DNA from 3 places in the Photobacterium sanguinicancri genome. Region 3 is predicted to be linked to each of the others. Evidence: predicted binding sites of a transcription regulator. Region 3 holds the regulator's gene; each other region holds the start of a gene.

Region 1 (6,565 bases), 710 kb from region 3:
GCTCAGCCACGTTGCCGTGCATGTCGCGAGCATAGCAGATACCACCATGATGACTAGCTTGAAAAACGCCGCTAGTGCGGACTTGTAAGCATGATGAATGCATCGGATCTGATGATGCTATTCTAAGTACGCTAAAAGTGAACGTTCACAAAAGGTATCGTCAAGCTGCACTTTACTCATAAATGCAGCTTATACGCATGCTTTAAACACTCGATAGCTGTGGCATATACCACAGATTATGACGCTTACTTAAACTCTTGCTCTGCCATCCAAATCTTGAAGGCCTTCTTCTCTTTTGTTGATGCTTTGGTATACCACAATTTAAGCTGGGCTAATGAGTCACCTGTAATCGTGACTTCACCTGCATCGTTAACCACAACTGCTGCTTTCGTCATATCTGTTAGCTTACCTTGCTCTAAAGCAATACCTTTTTCTTGGTTATAGCTAGCCACTAATTCCTCGATGTCCGAGTAAGGAATAAAACCGCCACTACCAGGTAGTACTTCCGCTTGATACGGCAAAGCTGTACTACCGACAGTTACATTCCACTTGGGCGCATCACCACGAAATTCAGTTTCAGCAGCGCGGTAATTATTGGCTGCTTCAGGGAAGCGAATAACCACATCATCAGTACTGTCAAAACTCATAATAAAAGGTTTAGTACTGAAAAGTTCCGTTTGGGTGCCGCGACGTAGCATTTTCTCACCACGAATAACCACCTGATTTTTGCCTTCGGCTATGTTGTAAGTATTGTCGGCAATGGCATTATCACTGTTTACTGCAACACCGTTGATTGCCATAACAGACAGACCATATTCCGTTTCTAAGGTGTTTGCTTGTGCCGTCGCGGCAAGCAGCATACCTAAGGCTAAGCTAACAATCGTTTTTTTCATTACCTTTACTCCTTCAAAGCGTCAAAATACCAAACTAACTAACCGTTACCCTCGACTATAAACGAAAAAAGCCGCCCGAAGGCAGCTTTTACATATAGGGGGAAATATTAGTTCCTAATTCGCTAAAAGCGTTATTAGAATTTAACTTCCATACCAACTACGTAACCGAAGTCGCTATCTGCTTCTAGGTCTTCGTAACTAACTTCAACGTATGCACGAGTGTTAGCAGTTAGTTGGTGAGCAACGTTACCGTAGAAGTTAGTTGCGTCTTGAGATTTAGCATCGCCAGAGTTCTGTGCGTAGCCTAGACCGAATGTGTTCTTACCCATAGTGTAAGAACCAGCAAGTTCCCAAGTTTGGATATCGCTGTTTTTGTCAGCACCGTTATCAGATTGGCCGTATAGTGCACCAACGTAGATAGGACCAGCAGCGTAAACGAACTCTAGATCCCATGCAGTTTGTTCTGCAACAGTTTGTTCGTTTTTGTAGTCAGCGTAGTAAGCGCGTGCTTCGAAATCACCAAATGGAACACCAGCAGCAACTTCTAGTAGCTCTTCGCCTTTTTTACCGTTTGTTTCTTGAGCGATGTTGTAACCAGCACCTGCCCAGAATTTCTCGCCAGAGAAACGGTATTTGATGTACTGATCCATGTCAGTATCTTCGTAGTTAACACCAGCTGTGTCTTTCAGCTCGATGTCAACACCAACACCAGCATCATCGATGATAGCTAGTTGGCGACCGAAAGTAAGCTCACCAAATGCACCACCTAGACCAACGTACAGGCCGTCATTTTTAACGTCACCAATGCTTGCGCCGTCTTTTTGGTTATCTTTGCTTTCGCCGATAGCTAGTTCGATAGCACCTAGAGCGTATAGGTTAGCGTTAACTTCGTGTTGAACGCGTAGTGCTAGGTCACCATCATCAATGCGGATTGATGCGTCTTTTTTTGCGATGTTATCTTCTGCACGAAGGATGTACTGAACTTCAGCAGCACCAGACATAGTAACTTGTGTACCATCTTGGTCGTATAGAGATACTGCTGCAGAAGCAGAACCTGCTACTAGAAGTGCTGGAACTGTAAGTGCTAAAAGAGTCTTTTTCATGAGATCCACTGCCTTTTCTTATTTGGAATGGAATTCCTATTTCCAGAATTCCTTTTCTATTATGTTTTTTTAGAGGACTACCCGGTTAATACCAAAAGAATAATCATCTAAAGCAATCTGATTGCGTGGCTATCCTGACAGAGTTTTCGCCTAAGTGTCAAATAGTTCAAAAAATTAATCAAAAAATATTTATCCCCTACTTTTCAATGAGTTAACATAGAAAGCAAAAAAGACAAATAGCAAAAAAGTCACAAAACAGCTGGTATATAGTTTTTTACAAAGACAAAATAACAACACAAAAAACTGCAAAAAATGAAAAACCAACTAACATCCAGTTACTTATATTATAAAACACTGCTTTTTTAGTTAAGTTAGTGTTTTGTCGACAACCTCACTACCCATTCATGTTGAGTTCAGTTTATTTTCGTGACCAAAATCTCATTTAGATTCAAAGTTGTTCAATTTATTTGCCCCCGCTCACATTCAGATGTTCGTGTTATAATCAATGCCCTTGTCATTTAACACGTTGCAGTTATGTTACACAGCCAAATAAAAAGCGATATCAAGCAATGCTATGAGAACCTTGGAAACCAGCTTGATAACTTCCGACCAAGGCGTGCTCAAAACTACCTAGTTGCAGAAATAGCCAAAACACTAGCGGGTGAATACCATAAAAAGAACAGAATGTTGGTCGCTGAAGCTGGGACAGGTATCGGTAAATCACTGGCTTATCTGATTGCAGGTATCCCTTTTGCGCTGTTTAACAATAAAAAACTGCTCATTTCAACCGCAACAGTCGCATTGCAAGAGCAACTTATTGATAAAGACCTACCCTTGTTTAACCGCATCTACCCTAAAGAATTCAGCTTTATTCTTGCCAAAGGGCGTCAACGCTATTGTTGTGGCCATAAATTAGCGGCGTCATGCGATGGAACGAGCGATGATCAGATGAGTTTTTGGCAAGAAAAACCTAAAAAGTCTGATTTAGAACTTTTGACTCGCATGAAAAAAGCCTATGAATCAGGGAAGTGGGATGGTGACCGTGACGGCTGGCCAAAACAGATACCTGACCGTGTATGGCAACAAATTGTGGCAGATAAGCACAGCTGTCACGCAGGTTTACCTAAACATCGCCAATGCCCTTTTGCTAAGGCACGCGAACATTTAGATAAAGCCGATGTCATTATTGCAAACCATGCGCTCTTAATGGCTGACATTGAGTTAGGTGGTGGCATTATTCTGCCTGAACCGGAGCAAACCATTTATGTAATAGATGAAGCCCATCACTTACCACAAGTGGCACGTGACTTTTCATCTGCCGCTGCAAGCTTAAAAGGCGCGACTAATTGGTTAGAAAAGCTCAATCAATCTGTCGGGAAACTCGCTGAGCTAGCTGACTACAGTAAAGCAGGTCGCTTCCAGTCACCCTTACAAGAAAATATTCAGCATCTAATTCCAACCTTGCGCCAAATAGCAGCAAATATCGATCCGAGCCATTTTAGCAAAGATGGAATCTATCGCTTTGAACACGGTGAGCTTCCTGCTTGGTTACAAGAAGAAGCAAAAGGCTGTAAAGATGCCAGTAAGAAGGCACTACAAGCGTTAGGCAAATTACATGACTTAATTTCTGAGCGATTAAAAGATAATGAAATTGCAGCACGTCAAGGTGAACCCGCTTTAGCTGAGTCTGGCTTTTACCTGCAACGTCTAGAAAATCTTGAAAAGGTATGGGCGCTAATGGCGCAGCCTTGTAATAAGAAAGGTGCCCCTCTTGCACGGTGGATTGAAAAAAGCGGTGATCGTGAAGATGATTATATTATCGAGGTTTCACCACTCGAAGTGGGTTACCGCTTAGACCAACTATTATGGAGTCGTGCCGCGGGGTCTATTTTAGTTTCAGCAACCTTGCGCGCACTTAACCAGTTTACCTATTTTTGTCGCCAAGCCGGTATTTCTGAATCAGATGGTGTGAAATTCCTAGCCCTTGCATCTCCGTTTGATTACCAAAACAACGCGCGTTTAGTGATCCCTGCATTACCTTTAGAACCACAAGCTGATAAATTCACCGAGCTATTGATTGAAACCTTACCTGAATATTTGGAAGGCGAAACCGCGAGCTTGGTGTTGTTTTCTTCTTATTGGCAGATGAATAAAGTCGCGGAAAGCTTGCAGCCTATCGCCAAGAAAAATAAATGGCAATTACTCGTTCAAGGTGATGAAGCGCGACACGCCATTCTAAAAAAACATAAAGAAAACTGTAAAAATCAGGTTCCGAGCATTTTATTTGGTACTGGCAGCTTCTCTGAAGGGCTTGATTTACCTGGTGATTTACTTAAAAACTTGATCATCACTAAAATTCCATTTGCCGTGCCGACTTCACCAGTTGAAGAAGCACACGCGGAATACATCGAAAGCCGAGGTGGGAACCCGTTCTTACAGATTTCTGTACCAGAAGCGAGTAAAAAACTGATTCAATCTGCTGGGCGTTTACTGCGAAAAGAAGAAGATTCTGGTAGAGTAGTTTTGCTCGACCGACGCGTAATTTCACGCCGTTATGGCAAAGCATTATTAGACTCATTACCACCGTTTAAGCGGATTATCGAACATAAATAAATAGAATTGCCATAATGATAGAAATGATTGAACCGACCACGCTCATAATACTTGGGCTTGTGGCATTTTTAGCTGGATTTATCGATGCCGTTGCAGGTGGCGGCGGTATGCTTACCGTTCCAGCACTTTTGTCTTTAGGGCTTCCGCCCCATATTGCCCTTGGCACCAACAAATTAGCAGCGACATTTGCCTCTTCAACTGCGGCATGGACTTATTATCGTAAACAGCTCTTTTCACCGCACTTCTGGCAGTTATCGTTTATAGCCACCTTGGTAGGTGCTATCGGCGGTACTCTAATCGTCGACATAATTAGTACTGAATGGCTAGAAAAAGCCCTTCCGTTAATCATTTTAGCTGCCGCCGGTTATACCATTTGGCACCCTCAGCCTAAAGGAGAGCAGCGTCAACTGCCCACTGACGATCAGAAACTAAAGAAAAAGCAATGGTTACAAGGTGGGATCTTAGGGTTTTATGATGGCGTCGCTGGCCCCGGTACTGGTGCATTTTGGACCGTTTCCAGTATGGCATTATACCGGTTAGATATTCTGCTTGCTTCTGGCTTAGCCAAAGCCATGAATTTCACCAGTAATATTACCTCTCTGATTACCTTTGCCATTTTAGGACATATTAATGTCGCGCTAGGATTAACAATGGGCGTATGTTTAATGATGGGCGCCTATATAGGTGCACATTCAGCAATACGTTTTGGGGCAAAGTTTATCCGTCCTGTCTTTGTGACGGTGGTTGTTATTCTTGCCGGTAAGCTGGCTTGGCAGGCTTGGTTCTAATATATAAATCAGATCACAACGAAGGTTTAGAGCAGTCAGTATGTTTGATGTAACCAGATTAAAAGCACACGTTGATCAATTATTAAAAGACGCTGCTGCGGTTGATCGCCAGCGTGGTGAAGCATTTCGCCCTTTGTTTGATGAACAACTCTTTCAAAGTCGCAGTAAATTACTGACACCATGCGTTGAAGAAATTAGTCAGAAAATAAAATCACTGCAACGAGAACAGCAATCAGGCCGATTATTAGCCTCTCGTACTGCACATATCTGCGATAAAATCGTCGCGCAGATACAAGCGATTCAACGTGAACTCGCCACACAAACCATCAGAAAAAACGAACCTAAGCAAAACAACACCAAACAGCGTCCAATCCATGAATTGTACCAAGATTTGGCTAAACACCAAGAATGGGAACGCCGTTTAGTCGGTATGAGCCGTGATAAAGCCATGATGCTCAATCGATGTCAAAGCCTTGCAGAACAACAGATATTACAAAAAGAAATATTAGCTCTTGAAGGGCGAGTACAGCGCTGCCAATCTGCAGTTGCTCAAATTGAAAAGCAGATAACGTTCAGAGAGCGTCAGGGCTAAACATGCTACCTCTTGTTTATCACACCATCTACTCTCAACTGGATATACCACCAGAGCACCGCTACCCGATCAGTAAATACCGCCGTTTATATGGCCATATACTTAAAACCTTTAATGTCAGTGATTTACAACGATTAGCTTTTTTCCAGCCACAGCCACTTTCAATCGATACGGTAAAATCTGTTCACCACTCGGATTATGTTGACGCGTTAATCAATAACACCTTGCCTGTAGCAAAAATGCGCCGAATCGGTTTTCCGTGGAGTGAGCAGTTAATACAGCGAACACTGACATCGGCAGGAGGAACTTGTCGAACAGTAGAACTTGCCCACCAGCACGGCTTGGCCATTCATTTAAGTGGCGGCTACCATCATGCTCACCATGAGTTCGGTAGTGGTTTTTGTCTGATTAACGATCTCGCATTAGCGGCACACCAAGCGCTGCGTTTAGATAATGTAGATAAAGTGATGATCATTGATTGCGATGTACATCATGGTGATGGGACAGCCACACTTTGCGCGGATAAGGATAATGTTGTTACTTTTTCAGTGCATTGTGATACAAATTTCCCCGCAA
Region 2 (6,565 bases), 740 kb from region 3:
TATTTATACACAGGCCGATTCCTTTCAACTGGTACGATGAGGCTCAGACACAAAGACTAACAATTTAGTAACAACAAAAAAAGCGAATTTATTTACAGTAAGAATAACTATAACCAACTAAGCATTCACACATACGCATATGACGATTTAAAAAACAGACTAATTATTTGAGGCTGACTAGATTCATCCGCTTTTAAGGTTTATTGTTACCTTATCGTCACTTATAATAAATAAATACGAGAAAGACTACCGCAGACCAACTTTGCGGCTAGCCAATAGGAAACCCAGATGTCAGATAATAACCATGCACTAAAACAAGCAGGTTTGAAGGTTACGCTTCCACGTCTAAAGATTTTAGAAGTGTTACAACAACCAGATTGCCAGCACATTAGTGCTGAAGATTTGTATAAAAAACTAATCGATATTGGTGAAGAGATTGGCCTTGCGACTGTTTACCGCGTCTTAAACCAATTTGATGATGCTGGCATCGTGACACGCCATCACTTCGAAGGCGGCAAGTCTGTTTTTGAATTAGCGACTCAACATCACCATGATCACCTAGTGTGTCTTGATTGTGGCAAAGTAATTGAGTTCTCTGATGATGTAATTGAAGAACGCCAGAAGCAAATTGCTTCAAGCTTTAATGTGAAGTTAACCAACCATAGCCTATACCTCTACGGTCATTGCATGGAAGGTAACTGCGCGGAAGACGAAAGCCTTCACGACCGAAAATAATTTACTGCAGCGACTAAAATTATAAGATTAAGAGCTCAACACTTAATCCACTGCATTAAATTAACGAAAAAAAACCAGCCCGAAGGCTGGTTTTTTTGTTTGTGCATTATAACCAGTGATTAATCACCAATTTTTGCCCAAGTGTCACGTAAACCAACAGTACGGTTAAAGACAAGTTTCTCTGCAGAAGAGTCTTTAATGTCAGCACAGAAGTAACCTGTACGCTCAAACTGGAATGCTTTCTCAGCTTCTGCCGTTTGTAACGATGGTTCAACAAAGCCATTTTGCACTTCTAGCGATTCAGGGTTAATAACCGCAACAAAATCATCAGCAGCAGCCGGGTTTGGCACTGTGAATAAACGATCGTATAAACGGAATTCAGCTGGAAGACCCGCTTCTGCGGATACCCAGTGAATTACACCTTTCACTTTACGGCCATCAGCAGGGTTCACACCCAACGTATCAGCATCGTAAGTACAGAAGATCGTTGTGATGTTACCTTCAGCATCTTTTTCGATACGTTCAGCTTTGATCACATACGCGCCACGTAGACGTACTTCTTTGCCTAAAACTAGACGTTTGTACTTCTTGTTCGCTTCTTCACGGAAGTCATCACGCTCGATGTAAACTTCACGGCTAAATGGCACCTGACGCTCACCCATCTCTGGATTGTTCGGGTGGTTAGCAACCGTTAGTACTTCAGTATCACCAAAGTTTTCGATAACCACTTTAATCGGATCAAGCACTGCCATTGCACGTGGTGCATTGGTGTTTAGATCATCACGAATACAAGACTCAAGCGAGCTCATTTCGATCGTGTTATCTTGCTTAGTAACACCAATACGCTTACAGAATTCACGGATAGATGCAGACGTAAAGCCACGACGACGTAGGCCAGAGATAGTTGGCATACGTGGGTCATCCCAACCTGATACTAATTTATCAGTAACCAATTGGTTTAGCTTACGCTTAGACATTACCGTGTATTCAAGATTCAGGCGGCTGAACTCGTACTGATGCGGTTGACACTCAATTGTGATGTTATCCAAAACCCAATCATATAGACGGCGGTTATCTTGGAATTCTAACGTACAAATTGAGTGCGTAATGCCTTCTAACGCATCCGAAATACAGTGCGTAAAGTCATACATTGGGTAGATGCACCACTTATCACCAGTTTGGTGGTGAGTAGCAAAACGAACACGGTAAAGAACCGGATCGCGCATTACCATAAATGGTGATGCCATATCGATCTTGGCACGAAGACACATCTTGCCTTCTTCAATCTCACCATTTTTCATTTGATCAAACAGTGCAATGTTTTCGTCAACACTACGATCACGGTATGGGCTATGCTTACCTGGCTCAGTTAATGTGCCACGGTATTCGCGCATCTGCTCTGGACTTAGCTCATCAACGTACGCTAAGCCTTTATTAATTAGTTCAACTGCAAACCCGTGTAGCTTATCGAAGTAGTTAGATGAGTAACAAATCTCACCGCTCCACTCGAAGCCTAACCAGTTAACATCGTTCTTAATAGACTCAACGTACTCGATGTCTTCTTTCTCAGGGTTCGTATCATCAAAGCGAAGATTACATTGTCCCTGGTAGTCCTGAGCGATACCGAAGTTCAAACAAATAGATTTAGCATGGCCAATATGCAGGTAGCCGTTCGGCTCCGGCGGGAATCGGGTATGGACGTTTGAATGTTTGCCACTGGCTAAATCCGCATCAATAATTTGGCGGATAAAGTTTGATGGACGAGCTTCAGATTCACTCATCAATTAGACCTCGTGTGCTTACAGGATTTTTGAGTCTTCTATGATCCATAAATATGGCTCACGACTCAACAAATAGTATGCATTGTTTGTTGATATGGATAAAAAAACCCCGCAATAGCGGGGCTAATACAATACATGATTTTACCACAATGCCAATTTAGCACCAATAAACAACATTCCACTCAGGAGTCCACAATGGGATTGAGAACAACCTGCCCCTGAAAAACAAGGGGAAGTCACCGAAATAACTTCTGAACCTTCCATCATCTTTGCCATTATTAAATGCACCATGACAATGAGGGGTACAGAAATCATCTCCTTTAAGCTCTGCTTCTACTTAAAATATCGGCCTCAAATAGAGGCCGATAACAATTAACACTTACTTAGCTGTTTGAAGAGACTAAGGCAGTTTTACTGCAGATAGGTCTTCAGATGCTGGGATTTTTTTCATTTCGCCAGCAACGATTTCAGCTAGTGGGCCAAGGATAACTTGTAGGTTGTTTGAACCTAGTTTAACCACACCCATTGCACCTAGTGCTTTCAATGTTTTTTCGTTCGCAAGGCTACTGTCTTTAAGAGTAAGACGTAGACGTGTGATACAAGCATCGATGTTTTCTAGGTTACCGTGACCGCCAAGCGCTTTAAGGTATTGCTTAGCAAGTTCACCTGTTTCTTTAGAGCCAGTTACACCAGACTCTTCTACATCATCATCTTCACGACCAGGCGTCTTAAGATTGAACTTAACGATAACTGTGCGGAAGATAGTGTAGTAAAGACCGAAGAATACAACGCCCTGTACGATTAGCATGTACCAGTTAACTGCTAGTGGGTTACGAGTAGATAGAACCATATCTACTAAACCTGCAGAGAAACCGAAGCCAGCAATCCACTGCATAGATGCAGCGATGTATACAGATAGACCAGCAAGTGCTGCGTGAACTACGTATAGTGCAGGCGCTAGGAACATGAATGCGAATTCTAGCGGCTCTGTAACACCCGTGAAGAATGATGCGAAACCTGCAGCGATCATGATAGATGCTACTTTTTCTTTATTCTTCGCTTTAGCTGTGTGGTACATCGCAAGTGCAGCACCTGGTAGACCAAACATCATGATTGGGAAGAAACCAGCTTGGTACATACCTGTAACACCTACAGTTGCCGTACCATCAGCGATAGATTTCGCGCCACCAAGGAAGTTAGGAATATCGTTAATGCCCGCTACGTCGAACCAGAATACTGAGTTAAGTGCGTGGTGAAGACCAACAGGAATCAATAGACGGTTGAAGAATGCGTAAAGACCAGCACCTACCTCACCCATACCTTGAATTGTTTCACCGAAGCTTACTAGACCACCGTATACAGCAGGCCAGATATACATCAGAACGAAAGCAATAAAGATACCAGCGAAAGACGTTAGGATAGGAACCAAACGCTTACCAGAGAAGAATGCTAATGCCTTGTGAAGTTCTACAGCAGAGAAACGGTTGTAGATTTCAGCAGAAGTGATACCAACAAGGATACCTACGAATTGGTTATTGATTTTACCAAACGCGGCAGGAACTGCACTTGGGTCAATACCTTGAATTTGTGCAACAGCGCCCGGAGAAAGCAGCGTTGTAACAACTAAGAAGCCAACAAAACCAGAAAGTGCAGCTGCACCGTCTTTATCTTTAGACATGCCGTACGCAACACCAATTGCGAAGAGTACAGACATATTGTCGATAATAGCGGCACCAGCTTTAATCAAAAACGCTGCTAGTGCACTGTTACCGCCCCAGGCTACCGGGTCAATCCAGTAACCAATACCCATTAAGATTGCTGCGGCAGGCAATGTGGCGACTGGCACCATCAATGCTTTACCTACTTTTTGAAAATATCCAAGAATATTCACCCTTAGTTCCCCCTATGGTTTCTTAGATGTAATTTAGATAACTTATTTTGCTATCCGATTTAGTCCTTTGCAGTTTAAGAAATTAATTTCGCCCCGCAAATTAAAAGGTCATCATTTGTGATCTTTATCACCTGCAGAGACAAGATCTAGGCGATTTTGCTAGCTCGATCATAAAACTTATTTTATCATTCGAAACAAAGGCAAGAAGCCGTTAATATTTTTACCGTATTATCAATCTTGAATGAGGTGTCACTGTGAGACTAATCCCGCTTAATAACGCTAAAGATGTAGGTTTGTGGTCAGCACGCCATATCGCTGATTCTATTAACAAATTTCAGCCAACTGCGGAGCGTCCATTTGTTCTTGGTCTGCCAACTGGTGGCACGCCATTAACCACTTACAAGCGTTTAATTGAACTTTATGAAGCCGGCGAAGTAAGTTTCAAGCATGTTGTTACCTTCAACATGGATGAATACATTGGCATTTCAGCGGATCACCCTGAATCATACCGTAGCTTTATGTATGGTAACTTCTTCAATCACATTGATATTCAAGAAGAAAATATCAATCTTCTTAACGGTAATACAGACAACCACGAAGCCGAATGCCAACGTTACGAAGACAAAATTAAGTCTTACGGACGCATCAACCTATTCATGGGTGGCGTGGGTAACGACGGTCACATTGCTTTTAACGAGCCAGCATCGTCACTTTCTTCTCGTACTCGCATCAAAACATTGACCCAAGATACTCGTATTGCTAACTCTCGTTTCTTCGATGGCGATATCGAGCAAGTGCCTAAATACGCACTAACGATTGGTGTAGGTACACTACTTGATTCAGCTGAAATCATGATTCTGGTTACAGGCCACAACAAAGCACAAGCACTACAAGCTGCTGTTGAAGGCTCTGTAAATCACTTGTGGACAGTATCAGCACTGCAACTTCACCCTAAATCACTGATTGTTTGTGATGAAGCTGCAACACAAGAGCTAAAAGTGAAGACAGTAAACTACTTCCAAGAACTTGAAGCTGAAAATATCAAAAACCTTTAATAAGGAACTGTTCATGTACGCGCTTACCAATTGCCGCATTTTTACCGGTAGCGATGTGCTGAATAACCACGCCGTCATCATTGACGGCGTGAACATTCATGCCGTATGCCCTGTTACCGAACTTCCTCAAGATATCAAAACCCTTGATTTAGATGGCGCTGAACTCACGCCAGGTTTTATCGATCTACAACTGAATGGTTGTGGTGGCGTAATGCTTAACGATGAAATCAACGCAGATACTATTCATACCATGCACCTTGCGAACCTGAAATCAGGTTGTACTAGCTTTTTGCCAACACTGATCACCTCATCAGATGCAGACATGAAAGCCGCTATTGCTGCAGAACGTGAATACCAGAGCAAATACAATAACCATTCTTTAGGCTTGCACCTTGAAGGTCCATACCTAAACGTTATGAAGAAAGGCATTCACAGTGTTGATCATATTCGTCGTTCTGATGATGACATGATCCAAACTATCTGTGATAACGCAGATGTCGTAACGAAAGTAACTCTTGCCCCTGAACAAAATTCGCACGAGCACATCGAGCAATTAGTTGAAGCTGGTATTGTTGTTTCAGCGGGCCACACCAATGCTACGTATGTTGAAGCACGCCGAGGCTTTGCATCTGGCATTACTTTTGCCACTCACCTATTCAATGCAATGACCCCTATCGCTGGCCGTGAACCAGGGATGGTAGGTGCCATTTACGATACACCTGAAGTCTATACGGGTATTATTGCTGATGGTTTCCATGTTGATTATGCCAACATCCGTATGGCGCATCGCATGAAAGGTGAGAAGCTCGTACTGGTCACCGATGCAACTGCACCTGCAGGAGCAGACATGGATCACTTTATTTTTGTCGGTAAGAAAGTATATTATCGTGATGGCAAGTGTGTTGATGAAAATGGCACACTTGGCGGCTCGGCACTGACAATGATTGAAGCAGTAGCAAATAGTGTCGAGCATGCAGGTATCGCCCTGGACGAAGCGATTCGTATGGCTACTCTGTATCCTGCACGCGCTATTGGTGTGGATAACAAACTGGGTGCCATCAAAAAAGGCATGGTTGCTAACCTGACTATTTTTGATCGTCAAT
Region 3 (6,565 bases):
TCGTCGCAAGCCGTTGTTTACGCCACATACTCAGAGGATCGAAACACCTGATGGTGACTTTCTCGATATTGCATGGACCGATGTTCCCAGCAATCATCAAAGAAAGAGTGAAACGAAAACCAAGCAGACACCATTGCCGATTATGATCCTGTTTCATGGTTTAGAAGGAAGTTTCAATAGCCCCTATGCCAATGGACTATTACATGCCGCTATGCAGCAAGGCTGGCTTGGAGTAATGATGCATTTCCGTGGCTGTAGCGGCGAGATGAATCGCCAAGCCCGCAGTTATCATTCAGGTGAAATCAGCGATGCGCGTTTTTTCATTCAATGGATCCGCCAGCAGTTTCCTGACTCGCCGTTATTTGCAGTCGGAGTATCGTTAGGGGGCAATATGCTGGTCAATTACCTTGCTGAGCATGGCGATGACAGTGAATTGTGTGCCGCCCAAGTCATTTCTCCCCCGCTAAATTTAAGCGCGTGTTCAGAACGTATCGAGCAGGGATTCTCTAAGGTTTATAAGCAATACTTGCTCAGCTCGATGAAAAAGAACATCAGCAAGAAAATGGCCCTGCTGCCTGACGCCTTACCATTAGATCAAACACGTATCGAAGCCATTAGCACTCTGCGCCAGTTTGATGATCTAGTGACAGCCCCTTTGCACGGCTATCAGGACGCCAATGACTATTATCAGCGCTGTAGCGGCTTACAACGTTTGCATCAGGTCAAAGTACCGCTGCGGGTCATTCATGCGAAGGACGACCCTTTCATGACGCATGATGTGATCCCCTCACAACCATTACCTGACCATATCGATTACCACCTCAGCCCTAACGGGGGGCATGTCGGCTTTTTAACGGGCTCATGGCGTAATCCTACATTTTGGTTAGAAACAACAGTACCCGCTTGGTTTGCACCTTTTGCTGGCGTAAATAAGCGCGAATAGCAAAAGCGGCTCTTGCCATTACTATCCTTAACCACTGATAATAATGTTATCAGTGGTTAATATACCCTCCCTAGCAGTAAGCGGTTGTTATGATTATTCCTTGGCAAGACATCGCCCCAGAAACACTCGACAACTTGATCGAGCACTTCGTGCTACGAGAAGGCACCGATTATGGTGAACACGAAAAAACGCTAGAACAAAAAGTCCAACATGTTCGCGGCCAATTGGCGAAAGGCGATGCCGTTGTCATGTTCTCAGAGTTGCATGAATCAGTGGACATTAAGCTTCGTCGAGATCTCAATTTCTAATACTCGCGGACGCTTACGCTTGATCTAATCGCAACATCCTGTTAATAACTCATCGTTAATCTTAACGACAGGGTTTGTCATGTCTGCAAAACATCCCATCATTGCAGTAACAGGGTCGTCCGGTGCGGGCACCTCGACCACTTCAGAAGCCTTCCGCAAAATGTTCAATATGATGAGCATCAACGCAGCATGGCTTGAAGGCGATAGTTTCCACCGATTTACCCGTCCTGAAATGGATGTTGAAATTCGTAAAGCCAAAGAACAAGGTCGTCATATCAGTTATTTCGGCCCACAAGCAAATGACTTTCCACAACTAGAGCAGTTCTTCTGCCAATATGGTGAAGACAGCACAGGTAAATTCCGCCGTTATCTCCACACCTTTGACGAAGCCGTCCCCTACAACCAAATGCCAGGTAGCTTCACCCCATGGCAAGAATTACCCGAAAATACCGACGTCTTGTTTTATGAAGGCTTGCACGGTGGGGTTGTCGATGGTGAAACCAATGTTGCACAGCATGTCGACTTACTGATTGGCATGGTGCCTATCGTCAACTTAGAGTGGATCCAAAAAATTGTGCGCGATACCCGCGATCGGGGCCATTCGCGCGAAGCCGTCATGGAATCTATCGTCCGTTCGATGGATGATTATCTTAATTACATCACGCCGCAATTTTCACGCACTCATATTAACTTTCAGCGAGTTCCTACGGTGGATACCTCGAACCCACTCAGCGCCAAAGGGATCCCAAGCTTGGATGAGAGTTTTGTCGTGATCCGCTTTCGTGGTATCAAAAATGTCGATTTCCCGTATTTACTGTCGATGATTCAGGGCTCTTTCATGTCACGCCATAACACCTTGGTTGTTCCCGGGGGAAAAATGAGCTTTGCAATGGAGTTGATTATGCGCCCGTTGATCCAACAACTGATTGATACCGGAAAAATTGGTTAACGCCTCGAATTTGGCTCCCACATTCAGCACCAACAAAAACGGAGACCGTAATGTCTCCGTTTTACGCGACTACGATAAGCTCATTTTACAATGGCTTTACGCAACAACCACCTCATACGAATGCGTTAGCTCAACGCCCTCGCCTAACATCAAACACACTGAGCAATATTTCTCGAGTGAATCAGCAACCATTTTCGCCACTAAGGCATCATCAAGATCATGACCTGTTACCACGAAGTGCAGATTCGCCGTTGTGAAAATGCGAGGGGCGGTTTCGCGACGAACAGAGGAAATTTGTGCTTCGCAGCCCGTGATTTTTTGATTGGCTGATTGGAGACCACTCACCACATCGACCGAGCTACACCCACCAGCAGCCATTAACACTAGCTCCATTGGACTGGGTGCTTTTTCACCACCATTACCGTCCATTACCACACTGTGACCGGAATTTGACTGGGCTAAAAATGTCATTCCTTCAACCCATTTCACACGTGATTGCATTGCTTTCTCCTTAGTGTTTTGGCGTCAATTCTGCATAATCTAACAACCGTGTGATCATGTGCACACTTATGAGTACAAAATGACGATTTCAGATAGATCAATATCAAGAAATGCCCACCGAAAAAAGTTAAACTCTCAATTAATTATTCAAGTGAGCTTGCAGCCCAGCGGCTGGCTTTATATTCTAGCCAGTGAACAATTCTATTGTTAAGCCCAAACTGAAATTATAGGGATGTCGTTGTTGGGCAACAAACGCAGAGGAAGTTAGTAATATGGTTCCAGGTAAACCTCAAACAGATCCAACACTAGAGTGGTTTCTTTCACATTGCCACATTCATAAGTACCCATCAAAAAGCACTTTGATTCATGCTGGTGAGAAAGCGGAAACGCTCTACTATATTGTAAAAGGCTCTGTTGCTGTTCTTATCAAGGATGAAGAAGGCAAAGAGATGATTCTTTCTTACCTAAACCAAGGTGACTTCATCGGCGAACTTGGTCTTTTCGAAGAAGGTCAAGAGCGTACAGCTTGGGTTCGTGCTAAAACACCTTGTGAAGTGGCTGAGATTTCATTTAAGAAATTCCGTCAACTAATCCAAGTAAACCCAGATATTTTGATGCGCCTATCTGCACAGATGGCGACTCGTCTTCAAGTAACAAGCCAAAAAGTGGGCGACCTTGCGTTCTTAGACGTAACAGGCCGTATTGCACAGACGCTACTAAACCTAGCAAAACAACCTGATGCAATGACTCACCCTGACGGCATGCAAATCAAAATTACTCGCCAAGAAATCGGTCAAATCGTGGGTTGTTCACGTGAAACCGTTGGTCGTATCTTGAAAATGCTTGAAGAGCAGAACCTAATTTCTGCACACGGTAAAACTATCGTGGTATACGGTACTCGTTAATCTTTTGATGACTCGATTACAGCTAATAAAAAAGCCGCTTTTGCGGCTTTTTTTGTACCTAAAATACCCAATACTCTCAGCGTATACTCAGTTATACATTTGCTAGCGCTGTCACTGATTATTCTCTTGCTAACTTCACCACCAGTGCTACATTATGCATAACAACTATCAGGCCGGTGATACTAAGAACCTCGCCTGACAATCGCCATCAGATGGCAAGTACTATGGGATTTACGATATGGATATCGAACGTTTTTCTCCGCACTGCGCAACTGCGACACCACCAACAGCGATAGCCCCACTACCAAGCACTGTTGAAATGACAGGTTTTAATGGTCAACGCCATTATCTTGAGCAGCATATCGCGCTGACGCAGATGCCACATCGCCAAAGTAATGTGCAGTGGTCCCCACCACTAGACAGCTTGCACTGATCCCACAATTACCTGTTATCAGCTCTACGGCGATTATTCTTATTGTCATGCTTTCTCAGTGCCATATTTTCTCGGCGCTATCTTTCCGAAGCGCTATCTTTCCTCAGCGCCATAGGAGCTGGGGATATCCTTAATCGCTATTTGTACTTTCAAATATCTTATCTGCAGATGCCGCTACAAACCCGGTATACAGCTCTCCATCACTTTTGGGGTAACGCTTGGCAAATTCATAGAAACCACCCGAGACCTGTTTTACGCCTTCTAAAAATGCCACTGGTACTTTATCGGCCATAGTGGAAGATTGCTCCAGCATCTCTTCGGGACTCCCCTTGACCGCCCCCCCTGACATATTGATAGCAAAGCCATTATGCTCCAGCAGATGATTCACCTCTGCGACTTCGGTAAATTGCTCAAGTTGATTAATACTGACCGTGAAATGATTAGCACCAAACCCATGCGCAGCTAACCAACCCGCGTATTCGCTTTCCGCGGCAAGCATTTCATAGGTTGCCAAATCAATATCCCACAAACGGCCGCCGTATAAAAAAGCGGGATCTTTCATCGCCATCTCTGGCACTTGTTTCACTAAGTCACGAACCGCTTGCTGCAACAGTGATGAACACTGCCCGACTAATAGTTCACTGATGAACACTTTTGGTGCGGCTGGATTAGGGTGCTCAAAGTGCTCGGCATACAGCTTTTTGCCCTCAAAATGGTAGGTGCCACAAGGCTGGTAGCCAATCGCAATAAATGGTGCTGCCAACACATCTAATCCTACCTTAGGCAGATTGAAGGTACGCAACGCAATATGATCATTCAATAAAGGCTCATCTTCCGTTAGCAAAGTATGCACTTGATCGGCTGATGGACACAGGCGCTGAATATAGTCTTGCCACAGATTGTCAAAAAGTTGCTCTACTCTTTCCATGTTGAGATGCTCCCCGTTAATTGATAGTTGTCACAATGCCCTGATCCGACCTAATCAGTATGGCACTTATTGGCTATTTATCTTGTTACTGAGTGGTAGCGTTACAGTGTGTGGTGGTATTCATAAAAATGGGCACCATTTGGTGCCCACTCGTACATTTATAGCGTAATGCCCGGTGATAACTGAGTGGGTAGCTCCGCTTGTTCACCTTCCATCGATGCCATAGGGTAAGCACAATAGTCAGCGGCATAGTAAGCACTTGGGCGTAAGTTACCGGATGCACCCGGCCCACCAAATGGCGCATCACCGCTCGCGCCCGTCAACTGGCGGTTACGGTTTACAATGCCGGCACGAATATGATCAATAAAATATTGCCATTCCGCATCGTCGGTTGAGATCAAGCCCGCCGATAACCCATAGCGGGTATTATTAGCCAAAGTAACCGCTTGAGCTAAATCGTCGTAGCGCACCACCTGTAGCAGCGGACCAAAGTATTCTTCATCAGGTAACTCAGCAATGGCGCTCACTTCAATGATTGCTGGTGAGACAATCGCCCCTTGGCCACGTTTGGCTTCTAGTAAGACGTTCCCACCAAGGCTAATAAGGTTAGCTTGTGCAGCAATAATGCCATCAGCGGCCTGCTTAGAGATTTGTGGCCCCATAAATGGCTGAGGATCAGCAAATGGGCCATCAATGCGTAACTGTGCTGTTGCTTCTACCAAGCGTTTGACGATGGCATCACCCACTTCACCGTTCGGTAAATACAAGCGACGGGCACAAGTACAACGCTGGCCTGCACTAATGAACGCCGATTGAATAATGGTGTATACGGTTGCTTCAACCTCACCATGGGCGTTCGAGATCACCATCGGATTATTGCCACCCATTTCAAGTGCCAACATTTTACCAGGCTGCCCAGCAAACTGCCGATGAAGGATATGACCTGTATTGGCACTGCCCGTGAACAGCAAGCCATCGATACCCGTCGAACTGGCAAGGGCTTCTCCTGTCGGGCGCGAACCTTGGACTAAGTTAATCACACCAGCAGGTAAGCCTGCTTGTTGCCAGAGTTTCATTGCCACTTCGGCCGTTTTGGGTGTTAGCTCCGACGGCTTAAATACCACGGTATTGCCCGCCAATAATGCAGGAACAATATGGCCATTCGGTAAATGTCCAGGGAAGTTATACGGACCAAAGACCGCCATCACACCGAGTGGACGATGGCGCAGCACAGCCGTTGTCGCCCCTGCCACTTCTTTTTCTTTGTGACCAGTACGCTCATGGTAAGCACGCAATGAAAGCGCAATCTTACCGACCATAGCCCCCGCCTCGGTGCGGGTTTCCCACAAAGGTTTACCCGTTTCTTCCGCTATGGTGGTGGCAATATCTTCGCTGTGCTCTTTTAGCAACTCAGCGTACTTTTCAACAATCGCCTGACGCTCCTCAAGCGAGGTATGACGCCAGCTTAATAAGGCTTCACGAGCACTTTTCACCGCATGTTCAACTTGATCTGCAGTGGCTGCTTGTCCTTGCCAAATCACCTCAGAACTAAATGGGTTTAACGAATGAAAAGACTCACCAAGACCTGCGACCCACTT

What was found. The regulator CRP, encoded in region 3, controls carbon source genes, mostly activating them, when cyclic AMP is high. The targets are predictions, from matches to a motif close to TGTGANNNNNNTCACA.
Region 1: a site for CRP is predicted at 2,422-2,437, ahead of dinG (ATP-dependent DNA helicase DinG). Genes of this name have one in related genera too.
Region 2: a site for CRP is predicted at 4,524-4,539, ahead of nagE (N-acetylglucosamine-specific PTS transporter subunit IIBC). Genes of this name have one in related genera too.

The regions. Positions count from the first base shown of each region.
Region 1 covers NZ_AP024850.1:957,515-964,079, reverse strand. The annotation lists gene OCU87_RS04780 (TraR/DksA C4-type zinc finger protein) at 1-57, shown strand, start outside; gene OCU87_RS04775 (YccT family protein) at 246-893, opposite strand; gene OCU87_RS04770 (porin) at 1,028-1,996, opposite strand; gene dinG (ATP-dependent DNA helicase DinG) at 2,531-4,609, shown strand; gene OCU87_RS04760 (sulfite exporter TauE/SafE family protein) at 4,624-5,397, shown strand; gene OCU87_RS04755 (primosomal replication protein) at 5,438-5,989, shown strand; gene OCU87_RS04750 (histone deacetylase family protein) at 5,992-6,565, shown strand, end outside.
Region 2 covers NZ_AP024850.1:983,648-990,212, reverse strand. The annotation lists gene OCU87_RS04895 (DUF4442 domain-containing protein) at 1-11, opposite strand, end outside; gene fur (ferric iron uptake transcriptional regulator) at 289-735, shown strand; gene glnS (glutamine--tRNA ligase) at 855-2,516, opposite strand; gene OCU87_RS04880 (hypothetical protein) at 2,658-2,792, opposite strand; gene nagE (N-acetylglucosamine-specific PTS transporter subunit IIBC) at 2,917-4,407, opposite strand; gene nagB (glucosamine-6-phosphate deaminase) at 4,662-5,462, shown strand; gene nagA (N-acetylglucosamine-6-phosphate deacetylase) at 5,476-6,565, shown strand, end outside.
Region 3 covers NZ_AP024850.1:245,934-252,498, reverse strand. The annotation lists gene OCU87_RS01175 (hydrolase) at 1-943, shown strand, start outside; gene OCU87_RS01170 (YheU family protein) at 1,033-1,251, shown strand; gene OCU87_RS01165 (phosphoribulokinase) at 1,331-2,200, shown strand; gene OCU87_RS01160 (OsmC family protein) at 2,297-2,701, opposite strand; gene crp (cAMP-activated global transcriptional regulator CRP) at 2,974-3,606, shown strand; gene OCU87_RS01150 (hypothetical protein) at 3,845-4,039, shown strand; gene OCU87_RS01145 (DUF1338 domain-containing protein) at 4,170-4,967, opposite strand; gene astD (succinylglutamate-semialdehyde dehydrogenase) at 5,126-6,565, opposite strand, start outside.